DNA from 2 places in the Symbiobacterium turbinis genome. Region 1 is predicted to be linked to the other one. Evidence: predicted binding sites of a transcription regulator. Region 1 holds the regulator's gene; the other holds the start of a gene.

What was found. The regulator HrcA, encoded in region 1, represses chaperone genes, less so after heat shock. The targets are predictions, from matches to a motif close to TGTTAGCACTCNNNNNNNNNGAGTGCTAACA.
Region 2: groES (co-chaperone GroES) is a predicted target of HrcA. The motif match lies at 2,849-2,879, and genes of this name have one in related genera.

Annotation. Positions count from the first base shown of each region.
Region 1 is NZ_AP042433.1:3,436,249-3,442,940, forward strand. It holds gene ACZ45O_RS16615 (DUF1256 domain-containing protein) at 1-56, shown strand, start outside; gene hpt (hypoxanthine phosphoribosyltransferase) at 195-734, shown strand; gene guaA (glutamine-hydrolyzing GMP synthase) at 763-2,022, shown strand; gene hrcA (heat-inducible transcriptional repressor HrcA) at 2,219-3,244, shown strand; gene grpE (nucleotide exchange factor GrpE) at 3,397-4,056, shown strand; gene dnaK (molecular chaperone DnaK) at 4,091-5,926, shown strand; gene dnaJ (molecular chaperone DnaJ) at 6,036-6,692, shown strand, end outside.
Region 2 is NZ_AP042433.1:2,448,564-2,455,255, reverse strand. It holds gene ACZ45O_RS11705 (hypothetical protein) at 1-94, shown strand, start outside; gene ACZ45O_RS11700 (hypothetical protein) at 273-959, shown strand; gene ACZ45O_RS11695 (PHP domain-containing protein) at 963-2,660, opposite strand; gene groES (co-chaperone GroES) at 2,908-3,201, shown strand; gene groL (chaperonin GroEL) at 3,220-4,845, shown strand; gene ACZ45O_RS11680 (HAD family hydrolase) at 4,944-5,726, shown strand; gene ACZ45O_RS11675 (hypothetical protein) at 5,734-6,692, opposite strand, start outside.

The DNA of each region.
Region 1 (6,692 bases):
ACGAGTCGGGCGAGCTGTTCCGCAGCCCCTCCGCGGCCCGGACCGGGCTCGCCTGACCATTGACGCCCGCGATGGTGCGAAGGTTCGCCGCCGGCAGGGGCGAACCCTTTTTGCGCGCCCTTGACGCTGCTATGAAGGATGGGTAGACTGTTGCCAAAACAAGACATCCCAGGGCAGGAGAGGAGATCGCGACGGTGCAGCAAGATATAGAGCGCATCCTCATCAGCGAGGCGGAGATTCGGGAAAAGATTCAGGAACTGGGGGCGCAGATCTCCGAGGACTTCAAGGGGAAGGACCTGGTCGTGGTCGGCATCTTGAAGGGCGCGGCCCTTTTCTGCTCCGACCTCTTCCGGGCCATCACGATTCCCGCAGAGCTGGACTTCATGCGGATCACTTCCTATGGCGCCGCCACCAAGAGCACCGGCGTACACCGGGTTCTGCTGGACCTCGACTATACCCTGCAGGGGCGCCACGTCCTGATCGTTGAGGACATCGTTGACACGGGGCTGACGATCAAGTTCCTGAAGGAGTACCTGTCTCAGCGAGGGCCGGCCTCGCTGAGCGTGGCCGCCTTGCTGGACAAGCCGTCCCGGCGCAAGGTGGATGTGAAGATCGACTACCTGGGTTTCGAGGTGCCGGACTTCTTCGTGGTCGGCAACGGGCTGGACTACGCCGAGAAGTACCGGAACCTGCGCGACATCTGCATTCTGAAACCGGAGATCTACCGTGACTGATCGGAGCCGCAGTGAAAGGGGAAGCAACATGGCGCAGGATCGCAGACGCATCGTCGTAGTGGATTCCGGCGGCCGGTACGGGCAGCTCATCGCCCGCCTGGTCAGGGAGCGGCAGGTCTACTGTGAGGTCTGGCCGGTCGGCGCGCCCGCGGCGCGCTACCGCGAGGCCAATGTCGCGGGCATCATCCTCTGCGCCGCGCCCGGGGACCCCGCCGTGCTGGAGCTGGGCATCCCGGTGCTCGGCCCCGGCCAGCAGTTCCGCCCCGAGGCGGCAGACACCGAGCAGGGTCGCACCCTGCTGGAGGACTTCCTCTTCAATGTGGCCGGCTGTGAGGCGACCTGGACGACCGAGTCGTTCATCGCCGACCAGGTGGAGGCCATCCGCCGGCGCGTCGGCGGCGGCAAGGTGCTCTGCGCCCTCTCGGGCGGCGTGGACTCCTCGGTGGCGGCGGTGCTGGTTCACCGGGCCATCGGGGAGCAGCTCACCTGCATCTTCGTCGATCACGGTCTTCTGCGCAAGGGCGAGGCCGAGCAGGTGGTGCGCACCTTCCGGGACCGCTTCCACATCAGGCTGGTGCACGTGGACGCCTCCGAACGCTTCCTCAGCAAGCTGCGGGGTGTGACGGATCCTGAGCGGAAGCGCAAGATCATCGGCAACGAGTTCATCCGCGTCTTTGAGGACGAGGCCCGCAAGCTGGGCCAGATCGACTTCCTGGTGCAGGGCACGGTGTACACCGACGTCCTGGAGTCGGGCACGGGCGCCTCCCAGGTGATCAAGTCGCGCCACAACGTCGGCGGACTGCCGGAGGACATGCAGTTTCAGCTCATCGAACCCTTCCGGGAGCTGTTCAAGGACGAGGTGCGGGCCGTGGGCCGCGCGCTGGGCGTGCCCGAGGAGATTGTGGGCCGCCATCCCTTCCCGGGCCCTGGCCTGGCGATCCGGGTGCTGGGCGAGGTCACGCCCGAGAAGCTGGACATCCTGCGGGAGGCTGACCAGATTTATATCGAAGAGATTCGCCGGGCCGGCCTGTACGATAAGATCTGGCAGGCGTTTGCCGTGCTGCCGGATGTGCGCAGCGTCGGCGTGCAGGGCGACGAGCGGACGTACGCCTACCCCATCGTTCTGCGGGCGGTGACCTCGGCGGACGGCCTGACCGCAGACTTCTACCGCTTCCCCTGGGAGGTGCTCGAGCGCATCACCAGCCGGATCGTGCGCGAGGTGGCCCACGTCAACCGGGTCGTGTACGACATGACCCCGAAGCCGCCGGGCACCATCGAGTGGGAGTAATGCAGCATGGGGAAAGAGCCGGGGCGAGGCCCCCGGCTCTTTTTGCCTGCGCCCCGCGGGCCCCGATCCCCTTGACTGCCCGAACGTTTGATGCTATTTTCAAGCTGAGCGCGTTAGCACTCTCGGGCGTTGACTGCTAACCGAGGTCAACGCCCGTATGGTCAGTGGTTCCGGGGTCATGCGGAGGTGACACCCCGTGATTGATGACCGCAAGAATAAGGTACTGCAGGCCATTGTCGAAGACTATGTCGCAACGGCGGAACCGGTCGGGTCACGGACGATCGCGCGCAAGTACAACCTGGGTGTCAGCCCGGCTACCATCCGTAACGAGATGTCGGATCTCGAGGACATGGGTTACCTGGAACAGCCGCACACGTCGGCCGGACGCGTTCCCTCGGATCTCGGCTATCGCTATTACGTCGACTGCCTCATGCCCGAGCGCTCCATCAGCCCCGCCGAGCACGAACGCATTCGCCAGACCTTCCAGCGCAAGATCCGCGAGGTCGACACCCTGATCCGCGAGACCGCGCGGCTGCTCTCCGATACCACCCAACTCACGGCGGTGATCTCCGGCCCGCAGTTCGAGAAGGCCGTTTTCAAGGAAATCCGCCTGGTGCCGCTGGGCAGGGACCGCGCCCTGCTCATTTATATCACCGATCGCGGCCTGGTGGAAAACCAGGTGGTGGAGGTCCCGGTCGAGGTGACCATGCTGGAGTTCCAGCAGGTCGCGGAGATCCTGAACGAGCAGCTGCGGGGCCACCGGATGGACACACTCCCCAGGACGGTGCTGCAGGCGCTGCAGCGCGAGCTTTCCCGGTACGGCTCCCTCCTGGAGCAGGCGCTCTACTTCCTGGAGCAGCGCCTGGAGCCCGGCGAGCGCCACCGGCTCTACCTGGGCGGAACCACCCGCATGCTGGACCAGCCGGAGTTCCGCGACGTGGAGAAGCTGCGCGGCGTCCTCTCCTTCCTGGAGCAGGAGGATGCGGTGGCCACCGTCATCGGCGTCGATAAGGAGACGGAGGGGGTGGAGATCCAGATCGGCGAGGAGATCCGCCTGCGTGAGCTGGCTGACTGCTCGATCGTGACCGCCACCTACCGGCTGGGCGACGAGATCATCGGCAAGATGGGCGTCATCGGCCCCAGGCGCATGGAGTACCCGAAGGTGGTTGCGATCCTCAACGCGATCGCATCCTACGTCAGCGAACTGAACCGGCGCTTCTAGGTTCGCAGGGCCCGGGGAAGGATGGTCCCCGGGCGTTTTCGCGCCCGTGGCGGGACTTGACACGGGTACAGGTGGGTGCTATGTTCATTTGTGGATGCGTTAGCACTCAGGTGTTGAGAGTGCTAACAAGAGAGAAGAGGTGACCGGCAAGAGTGGCGGAGGATGTAAAGAAGACCCCCACGACAGAGACACCCCCGGAGCAGCAGACCGACACGCCTGAGACGGAGCCGGCACAGGCAGCAGACCCCGCAGCGGAAGGCGGCGGGGAGCGCACCGCGCCGGAGGCGGAGGCGGCTGCTGCTCAGACTGTTGAGGAGCGGGCGTCCGGCGATGAGCCGGCGCCGGAAGCTGAGCCGGCTGCGGACGAGGTGGAAGAGGAGCCGGATCGGGTGGCCGAACTCACGGATCGCCTCATTCGGCTGCAGGCCGATTTCGAGAACTACCGGCGCCGGATGCAGCGGGAGAAAGAGGAGATTGCGCAGTACGGTACACAGCGGCTCATCGTCAACCTCCTGCCCGTGCTCGACAATCTGGAAAGAGCTCTGGCGACGCCGCCCAATCCCGGCGATGAACGTCTGCGCCAGGGTGTCGAGCTGACGGCCCGGTCGTTTCTCGAAATCCTGGCCAAGGAAGGCGTGACGCCGATTGAGGCGGTCGGACAGCCGTTCGACCCGCACCTGCACGAGGCCGTGATGACCCACGAGGACCCCGAGCAGGAAGACGGCATCGTGCTGGAGGAGTTCCGGAAGGGCTACAAGCTTGGCGACCGGGTCATCCGCGCGAGCATGGTGAAGGTAAACACCCGAAGTTAGCGGGCAGACTGGTTATGAGGAGGCTTTTCGGCACATGGCCAAGGTGATCGGCATTGACCTCGGCACCACCAACTCGGTGGTGGCCGTCATGGAAGGTGGCGAACCGACGGTTCTGGAGAACATGGAGGGTGACCGGACCACCCCGTCCGTCGTCGCGTTCAGCAAGACCGGCGAGCGGCTGGTGGGCAAGGTGGCCAAGCGGCAGGCCATCACCAACCCGGATCGCACCATCATCTCGATCAAGCGCGAGATGGGCAGCGATATGAAGGTCCGCATCGACGACAAGTCCTACACGCCCCAGGAGATCTCGGCGATGATCCTCTCGAAGCTGAAGCAGGACGCCGAGGAGAAGCTGGGCGAGAAGGTCACCCAGGCCGTCATCACGGTGCCCGCTTACTTCACGGACGCCCAGCGGCAGGCGACGAAGGACGCCGGCACCATCGCCGGGCTGGAGGTTCTGCGCATCATCAACGAGCCGACGGCCGCCGCGCTGGCCTACGGCCTGGACAAGGAGGAGGACCAGCGGATTCTGGTCTTCGACCTGGGCGGCGGCACGTTCGACGTCTCGCTGCTGGAGCTGGGCGGCGGGACTTTCCAGGTCATCGCCACCGCCGGCAACAACAAGCTGGGCGGCGACGACTTCGACGAGCGCATCGTGAACTACGTGGCCGACCGCTTCCAGCGGGAGCACGGCATCGACCTGCGCAAGGATAAGCAGGCCCTGCAGCGGCTGCGGGAGGCCGCTGAGAAGGCCAAGATCGAGCTTTCTTCGGTCACGACCACCAACATCAACCTGCCGTTCATCTCCATGACCAGCGACGGCCCGGTTCACCTGGATGAGGCCATCACCCGGGCGAAGTTCGAGGAGCTGACCGCGGACCTCGTGGAGGCGACCATGGGCCCCACCCGCCAGGCCCTGAAGGACGCCGGCATCGAGCCGGGCGAGGTCGACAAGGTGCTGCTGGTGGGCGGCTCCACCCGCATCCCGGCCGTTCAGGAGGCGGTGCGCCGCTTCTTCGGCAAGGAGCCGTACAAGGGCATCAACCCCGACGAGGTCGTCGCGATGGGCGCGGCCATCCAGGCCGGCGTCATCAAGGGCGATGTGAAGGACGTCCTCCTGCTGGACGTCACGCCGCTGTCGCTGGGCATTGAGACCCTGGGCGGCGTGTTCACCAAGCTGATCGAGCGCAACACCACGATTCCCACCAAGAAGAGCCAGATCTTCTCCACCGCCGCGGACGGCCAGACCCAGGTGGAGATCCACGTGCTCCAGGGCGAGCGCGAGATGGCCGCCTACAACAAGACCCTGGGCCGGTTCATCCTCGACGGCATCCCGCCCGCGCCGCGGGGCGTGCCGAAGATCGAGGTCACGTTCGACATCGACGTGAACGGCATTGTGCACGTCTCGGCCAAGGACCTCGGCACGGGCAAGGAGCAGAAGATCACCATTCAGTCGCAGACCTCCATGTCCAAGGAGGAGATCGAGAAGGCGATCAAGGAAGCCGAGGCCATGGCGGCCGAGGACAAGAAGCGCCGCGAGGAGGCCGAGATCCGCAACAACGCGGACTCCGCCGTGTACAATGCGGAGAAGCTCATCAAGGACTCCGAGGGCAAGGGCATCGACCAGGCGCTCATCGACGAGGTGAAGAACGCGGTCGAGCCGGTGAAGGAGGCCCTGAAGGGGACCGACGTCGAGGCGATCAAGCAGGCGACCGAGAAGCTGACCGAGGCGGTCTACAAGCTCTCGTCGGCCATCTACGAGAAGACCGGCACCGCCGGCGCGGATGCGGGTGCACAGGCGGGCGCCGCCGGTTCCGGCGACACGCCGCACATGGATGCCGACTTCACCGTGAAGGACGAAGACAAGTAGGTCTGACGGCATGAGTCTCCGGGAGGGGGGCCGCTTGAAAGCCCCCCTCCTGTCACTTGCCCCGGGCCCTACCAGGTGGTAATTTCTAAGGAGTAGGGGGGTGGACCGACTGGCCAAGCGTGACTATTACGAGGTACTGGGCGTTCCCCGCAACGCCACCGAGGCCGAGATCAAGAAGGCCTTTCGCGCCCTCGCCCGCAAGTACCACCCTGACGCCAACAAGGACGACCCCGATGCGGCCGAGAAGTTCAAGGAGATCAACGAGGCCTACCAGGTCCTCTCCGACCCCGAAAAGCGCGCCCGCTACGACCAGTTTGGCCACATGGGCGAGCAGATGGGCGGGGCCGGCGGCAACCCCTTCGAGGGCTTCGGCGGCTTCGGCGATTTCGGGGGATTCGGCGACATCTTCGAGATGTTCTTCGGCGGCGGTCGGCAGCAGCGCCCCCGCGGGCCGGTCCGGGGCGCCGATCTGGAGTACACCCTGGAACTGACCCTCGCGGAAGCGGCCTTCGGGTGCACGAAGGAACTGCGCGTGCCCCGCACCGAGGAATGCGACACCTGCCACGGCTCCGGCGCACGGCCCGGAACCCAGCCGGTGACCTGTCCGAAGTGCCGGGGAACCGGTCAGATCCAGATGACGCAGCACACCGTCTTCGGGCGGTTCGTCAACGTGACCACCTGCGACCGGTGCCGCGGCGAGGGCAGGATCATCGAATCGCCCTGCCCCACCTGCCGCGGAAGAGGGCGGGTGCAGAAGACCCAGCGC
Region 2 (6,692 bases), 990 kb from region 1:
TCCGCCGGCTCCGGCCGCGCCCGCCAGGCCCGGGGAGTGGGTGCCGGCGCGTCGGCTGGCGGACGTGCAGAAGCGAGGCGTAAAGGTCCGCTGATCGCAGCGGGCGGAGCGACATCGGCACAGATCCTGGATGTCGAATGTGCGCACAGGTTGTCAAACGGCCGAAATTTTGTGCGAATAATCTGTAAGGGAAAAGGATGGACCTTTGGCTCCGGAGAATTCCCCTCCATGTTCAGATGGGGGGGATTCGTGTGCTGCGCAGGGAGAGAAGAGTGAACCGTCCAGCGTTCCTGTTGCTGCGGTCCCGGCCGGGGGACGCCGGGGTCCGGCCCCTCGCGGCGCCCTTTGCCTCACCCGACATCACGGTGGGGCCGGACGGGCGCCCGCGGGCGGTCGTGTGCAACCTGGGCTCCCGGGAGGTCGTGGCCACCACCGAGTTCTACAGCGTGCCCGCCGGCCTTCCGGTCACGGCCGAGAATGCGCGCCTGGTGGGCACGGGCAATCCGGCGATCATCGGCCCCGGCCAGGCGGTGACGGTCAGCTGCTCCGAGGTCTGGCTGCACCGGCAGGCCGACGTCCTGGTGGTCATGACCTTCCACCCTGAGCTCGATCCGGTCTCGCGGCCCTTCGATGCCCTGGCCGACCGGCACGTGGGCCAGATGAACTACGCGTGGGTCGGCACATACGCCGGGAGACTGCCCGACGGGGACGTGCGGGTCGAGATCCGCCCTGCGCCCCAGGGGCTCTTCCGGCTGAAATTGTTCCAGGAGGGCGCCCGGTTTCCCCGGTGTGACCGCGTCATGAAGCCCCAGGGGCACCGGTTCTACTGGATGGAGGTGGAGGGCAGCCTCCGGATGCTCTTCGACCTCACGGTAGTGGACAACAACCGGATGACGCTGGGCGTGGGCCCCCGGGGGGCGCCGCCTAGGAGCGGCCTGCTGACCCGGGTGACGGCGTGACGGTCAGGCCGGGCTGGACCGCCCCAGCCACTCGAGCAGTTCGGGCAGATCCCAGGCGTTGACCACGTCCCCCGGCTCGATCCAGCCCCGGCGGGCCTGGCCTACGCCGTAGGGGAGCAGCTCCAGCTCCCGCACCGAGTGGGCGTCGGTGTTGATGACCAGCTTCACCCCCGCCTCCTTCGCCATGCGGGCATGCTCGGCGGAGAGGTCGAGCCGTGAGGGGCTGGCCGAGATCTCCAGGGCGGTGCCGGTGCGGGCGCAGGCCTCCAGGATGCGCGGGAAGTCCAGGGCCATGGGCTCCCGGCGACCGATGACCCGGCCGAAGGGGTGGCCGATGATGTCGACGTGGGGATTTTCGATGGCCCGGAGCAGCCGCTCGGTCTGCTCTGCCTCGGAAAGGCCCATGTGGCTGTGGATGGAGGCCACCACCACGTCCAGTTCGGCCAGGATCTCATCGGGGTAGTCGAGCGTGCCGTCCCGCAGGATGTCCACCTCGGCTCCCGCCAGCAGCCGGAAGTCCGACCACTGGTCCAGGCGGCGGATCGCCGCCACGTGCTCCCGCAGCCTCTCTGGGCTCAGGCCGCGGGCGATGCGCAGCGACTGGGAGTGATCGCAGATGGCCAGGTACTGGTGGCCCATCGCCCGGGCCGCCTCGGCCATCTCGGCCAGGGTCGCCGTGCCGTCAGAGGCGGAGGTGTGCACGTGCAGGTCGCCCTTCAGGTCGGCGCGTGCAATCAGGCGGGGGAGGCGGCGGGCCAGGGCGGCGGCGATCTCGCCGCGTCCCTCCCGCAGCTCCGGCGGGATGAAGAGGAGCCCCCGGGCGCGATAGACCTCGGCGTCGGCCTCGTCGGATTCGCCCGGGCCGCGATCCGCCGGAACGCTCGCACCGGGATCTGCCGGAACGTCCGCACCGGATTCCGTCAGGGTCACGGGCGCTGTTGCCATCCTGGCGACCTCGGCCACGTGGGCCGCCGATCCCGTCCGCTCGAACAGCGCCGCGGCGAAATCCTCCGGCGCCACCACCAGCGGATCCAGGGGCAGGGGCAGCGGGGGCAGGCCGTCCAGGAAGGCGCTGACCGCAGCGGGGTCCCGCGTGGCGATGACGAGGTCGATGTCCGCGACGGTCTCCGCACGCCGGCGGATGGAGCCCGCCACGGCGACCTGCTGCACGGCGGGGTGTGCCCGGAGCCGAGCAGCCACTGCCTCCGCGATGGGCACGGCGGCGCCGATGGAGAGCCGGTCCGGCCGGCGGCGCGCCTGGGCTACGGCCGCGAGGAGCGCAGACTCCTTGCGGGGCCCGAATCCCGGCAGGTCCCGCAACCGGCCCTCCCGAGCGGCCAGTTCCAGGGCCTCGAGGCTGTCGATGCCGAGCCGCCGGTAGAGCAGCATGGCGGTCCGGGCGCCGAGGCCGGGCACCCGGGTGAGGTCCAGCACGCCGGGGGGAACCGCCTGGCGCAGCTCCTCCAGGTAGCCGATTCGGCCCGTCTCCACCATCTCCGCGACCTTCGCGGCGATGGCCTTGCCGACGCCGGGGACGCGCGTGAGCCGGCCCTCCCGCACCAGGTCGGCCACCTGTTCGGGCAGGAGGCCCAGGGCCTCTGCCGCCCTGCGGTAGGCGCGGACCTTGAACGGGTCGCCGCCGGTGAATTCCAGCAGGTCTGCGATCTCGTAGAGGGCTTCTGCCACGGTCAGGTTGTCCACCGTCCCACCTCCCCGCTCATTCTACCCGAAGCGGCGCCCGGAGGAACAGCGGCAGAGAAGAGCCGGCCCGGACAGCCGGCAGGATCCAGGCGCGCCCCAGGGCTGGTTCGCAGCGGCAGCGGCGAGGGCAAAAAAAGCGTTCGGAGGGACTTGACTCCCTCCGGTTCCTTTTCTATCATAGGTCATGGTGTTAGCACTCGGGCGGAATGAGTGCTAACAGATTCAGCACTGAGGAGGGACCTTCAAGATGAACATCAAGCCGTTGGGCGCTCGGGTCGTCATCAAGGCGCTCGAGAAGGAAGAGCGTACCAAGAGCGGCATTGTGCTGCCCGACACCGCGAAGGAGAAGCCCCAGCAGGGTAAGGTCGTCGCCGTGGGCCCCGGCCGCACCCTGGAGTCCGGGACGAAGGTGGAGCTCGAGGTCAAGGAGGGCGACACCGTTATCTTCTCCAAGTACGCGGGAACCGAGGTCAAGATCGACGGCGAGGAGTACATCATCCTGGACGGCGAGCGCGACATTCTCGCGATCGTTCAGGGCTAAGGGGAGGTCTGTAAATAGATGACTGCGAAGCAGATTATCTTCGACGAGTCCGCCCGGCGTAAGCTGCAGACCGGTGTGGATGCGCTGGCCAATACCGTGAAGGTCACCCTCGGTCCCCGCGGCCGGAACGTCGTGCTCGACAAGAAGTTCGGCGCCCCTGCCGTCGCGAACGACGGTGTGACGATCGCTCGTGAGATCGAACTGGAGGATCCCTACGAGAACATGGGCGCCCAGCTTGTGAAGGAGGTCGCCACCAAGACCAACGACGTCGCGGGCGACGGCACCACCACCTCCACTGTGCTGGCCCAGGCCATCGTGAAGGAGGGCCTGAAGAACGTCACCGGCGGCGCCAACCCGATGATCCTGAAGCGGGGCATCGAGAAGGCCGTCGAGGTGGCGGTTGAGGAGCTGCGCAAGCAGGCCATCCCGGTCGAGACCAACAAGGCCATCGCCGAGGTCGCGGCCATCTCCGCCAATAACGATAAGGAGATCGGCGACCTGGTCGCCAAGGCCATGGACACCGTCGGCAAGGACGGCGTGATCACGGTCGAGGAGTCCAAGACCATCCAGACCGAGCTGGAGACCGTCGAGGGCATGCAGTTCGACCGGGGCTACGTCTCGGCCTACATGGTCACCGACACCGAGAAGATGGAGGCCGTTCTGAACGAGCCGTACATCCTCATCACTGATAAGAAGATCTCCGCGGTTCAGGACCTGCTGCCGGTGCTGGAGAAGGTCGTGCAGCGTGGCAAGCCCCTGCTGATCATCGCTGAGGACGTCGAGGGCGAGGCCCTGGCCACCCTGGTCGTCAACAAGCTGCGCGGCACCCTGCAGGTCGCGGCCGTCAAGGCTCCGGGCTTCGGCGATCGCCGCAAGGCCATGCTGGAGGACATCGCCATCCTGACCGGCGGCGAGGTCATCTCCGAGGAGCTGGGCCGCAAGCTGGAGAACGCCACCGTCGAGATGCTCGGCCAGGCCCGCCAGGTCCGCGTCGAGAAGGAGCAGACCACCATCATCGACGGCGCCGGCTCCGCCGAGGCGATCAAGAACCGGGTTGCCTCTATCAAGCGGCAGATCGAGGAGACCACCTCTGACTTCGACCGCGAGAAGCTGCAGGAGCGGCTCGCCAAGCTGGCCGGCGGCGTGGCCGTCATCAAGGTCGGCGCGGCGACCGAGGTCGAGCTGAAGGAGAAGAAGCTGCGCATCGAGGACGCCCTGAACGCCACCCGGGCGGCCGTTGAGGAGGGCATCGTCGCCGGTGGCGGCGTGGCTCTGCTCCAGACCCAGAAGGCCATCGACGAGCTCATCCAGACGCTCGAGGGCGACGAGAAGGTCGGCGCCCAGATCGTCCGGCGTGCGGTGGAGGAGCCGCTGCGCTGCATTGTCGAGAACGGCGGCCTCGAGGGTTCCGTCGTCGTCGAGAAGGTGCGCAACCTGCCCTCCGGCCACGGCTTCGACGCCCTGAACGAGGAGTACGTGGACATGATCGCCGCCGGCATCATCGACCCGGTCAAGGTGGCCCGTACTGCCCTCCAGAACGCCGCGTCCATCGCTGCGCTCATCCTGACCACCGAGGCCCTGGTCACCGAGAAGCCGGAGAAGAAGGAGAACAACGCTCCGAACCCGGCCATGGACATGATGTAGTTCCACCGAGCGGCAGATCGACCCCCTGGCATGAGGCCGGGGGGTCTTTTTTCGCTCGTAGTATGGTAAGATGACGCAAATAGCAGGAGGTGGAACATTTGGTCAGGGCTGTCGTCTTCGATCTGGACGAGACGCTGATCCTCGACGAACCCGTCACACGGGAGGCCCTGGCGGCTGCCGCAGCGCTGGCCGGGCCGCGCGCGGATGCCGACCGGCTGGCGGCCCGGGCCTGGGAAGAGGCCCGTCGCCTGTGGGCTGAGGGGCCGCACGCCGCCTACTGTGAGCGCATCGGCCACAGCGCGGGGGAGGGGCTCTGGGCCCGGTACGACCGGGGAGAGCACCCGGAGATCCTGGGGCTCAGGGCGTGGGCGCCGGGCTACCGCGTGGCCGTCTGGTGGAATGCGCTGGCGGAGCAGGGGGTGCGGGACGACGCCCTGGCCGAGGCGATGGCCGAGCGCTTCGCGGCGGCGCGCCGGCGGTATCCGCGCTACCCCGAGGTCGACCCGCTGCTGGCCGCCCTGCGGGAGCGGGGCTACCTGCTGGGCATCGTGACCAACGGCGTGCCCGACCTGCAGCGCACCAAGCTGGCCGGCTCCGGCCTGGAGGCCGAGTTCGACGCCGTGGTGATTTCGGGGGAGATCGACTGCGGCAAGCCCGATCCGGGGATCTTCCACCACATCTGCCGCGAACTGGGCGTGAAGCCGCAGGAGGCGGTCATGGTGGGCGACAACCCCGGGCGCGACGTGGCCGGCGGGCGGGCCGCCGGCCTGCGCACCGTATGGGTGCAGCGGGGCGGCCGGGCGCGCGATGAACGTTACCCGGCCGACCTCGAATGTACAGATCTGTCGGTTCTGCTGCCGTGGCTCTCGGAGTTACAGTAAAGGGCCTTCAGGACTCCGCCAGGCGCACGCCGATGATCGCCGCAACCCGCTCCGTGGTCTGCAGCACCTCGGCCAGGGGAGCCGGCGGGGCGTCGATCATGTCGGCCATCCAGGCGCCCCGCAGCCGCTCGCGCGCGCCCTCGCCGATGGCCCGGGCCTTCCAGACGGTCTCGTACTGCTCAGGCAGCCGGTAGAGGTAGAACTGGCGCAGGCGCCGCTCGGCCGCCTCGCCTGCAACGAGCAGCGGCTCCAGCTCTGCCGCGAGCCGCTCGCCGGGGGCCTTCAGGTCTCCAGCGGCCTCACGCAGGTCGGCGATGGCCTCGAGCCGCAGCCGGCGCACGTAGCCGAAGAACGGCAGCCCGTCGCGGAAGGGCAGGGCCCACGTCGCCCACCAGATTACGGGGAGCAGCACGATGAAGGGGATCGACCAGGGAACGCTGGACAGCCAGAGGGCGTTGAGCGGCGCTGCCGCCATGAGCAGCAGGTTCAGGACGCCCCAGCCCACCACCCAGGCAAACGCCTGCGTGTACCGCTGCCGCAGGGCCGCCACCGCGAGGTTGAGCGTCTTCAGCTGGCTCTCCGCGGCCTGCTCTGCCGAATCGGTCACTGCGCGCACCTCATCGGGCAGACGCAGGAGTCGGTTCTCCAACTCCGCCGTCTCCCGCTGGAGCTTCAGGGCGGACAGGGCGTCGGCCTCGGCGCCCAGGGTCAGGGCAGACTGCGGGCCGCTCAGCCTCCCCAGGGCCTCGGAAGCCAGGCCCCGGGCTTCCGCCGGGTCTTCCGCGATGACCATCTGGGCGCGGATCAGGGCATGCACCCCCAGGGCCCATCCCGTGAGGGCTGCGGCCTCGGCGCCCTCGCAGCTGTGCAGCCGGAACAGGGCCGACTCACACTCCTTCAGGGCATCCGCGTAGTGCCGCCGGCAGGTCAGGTAGTCCCGGGCTGTGGCCGCTCGCTGGCAGTGGG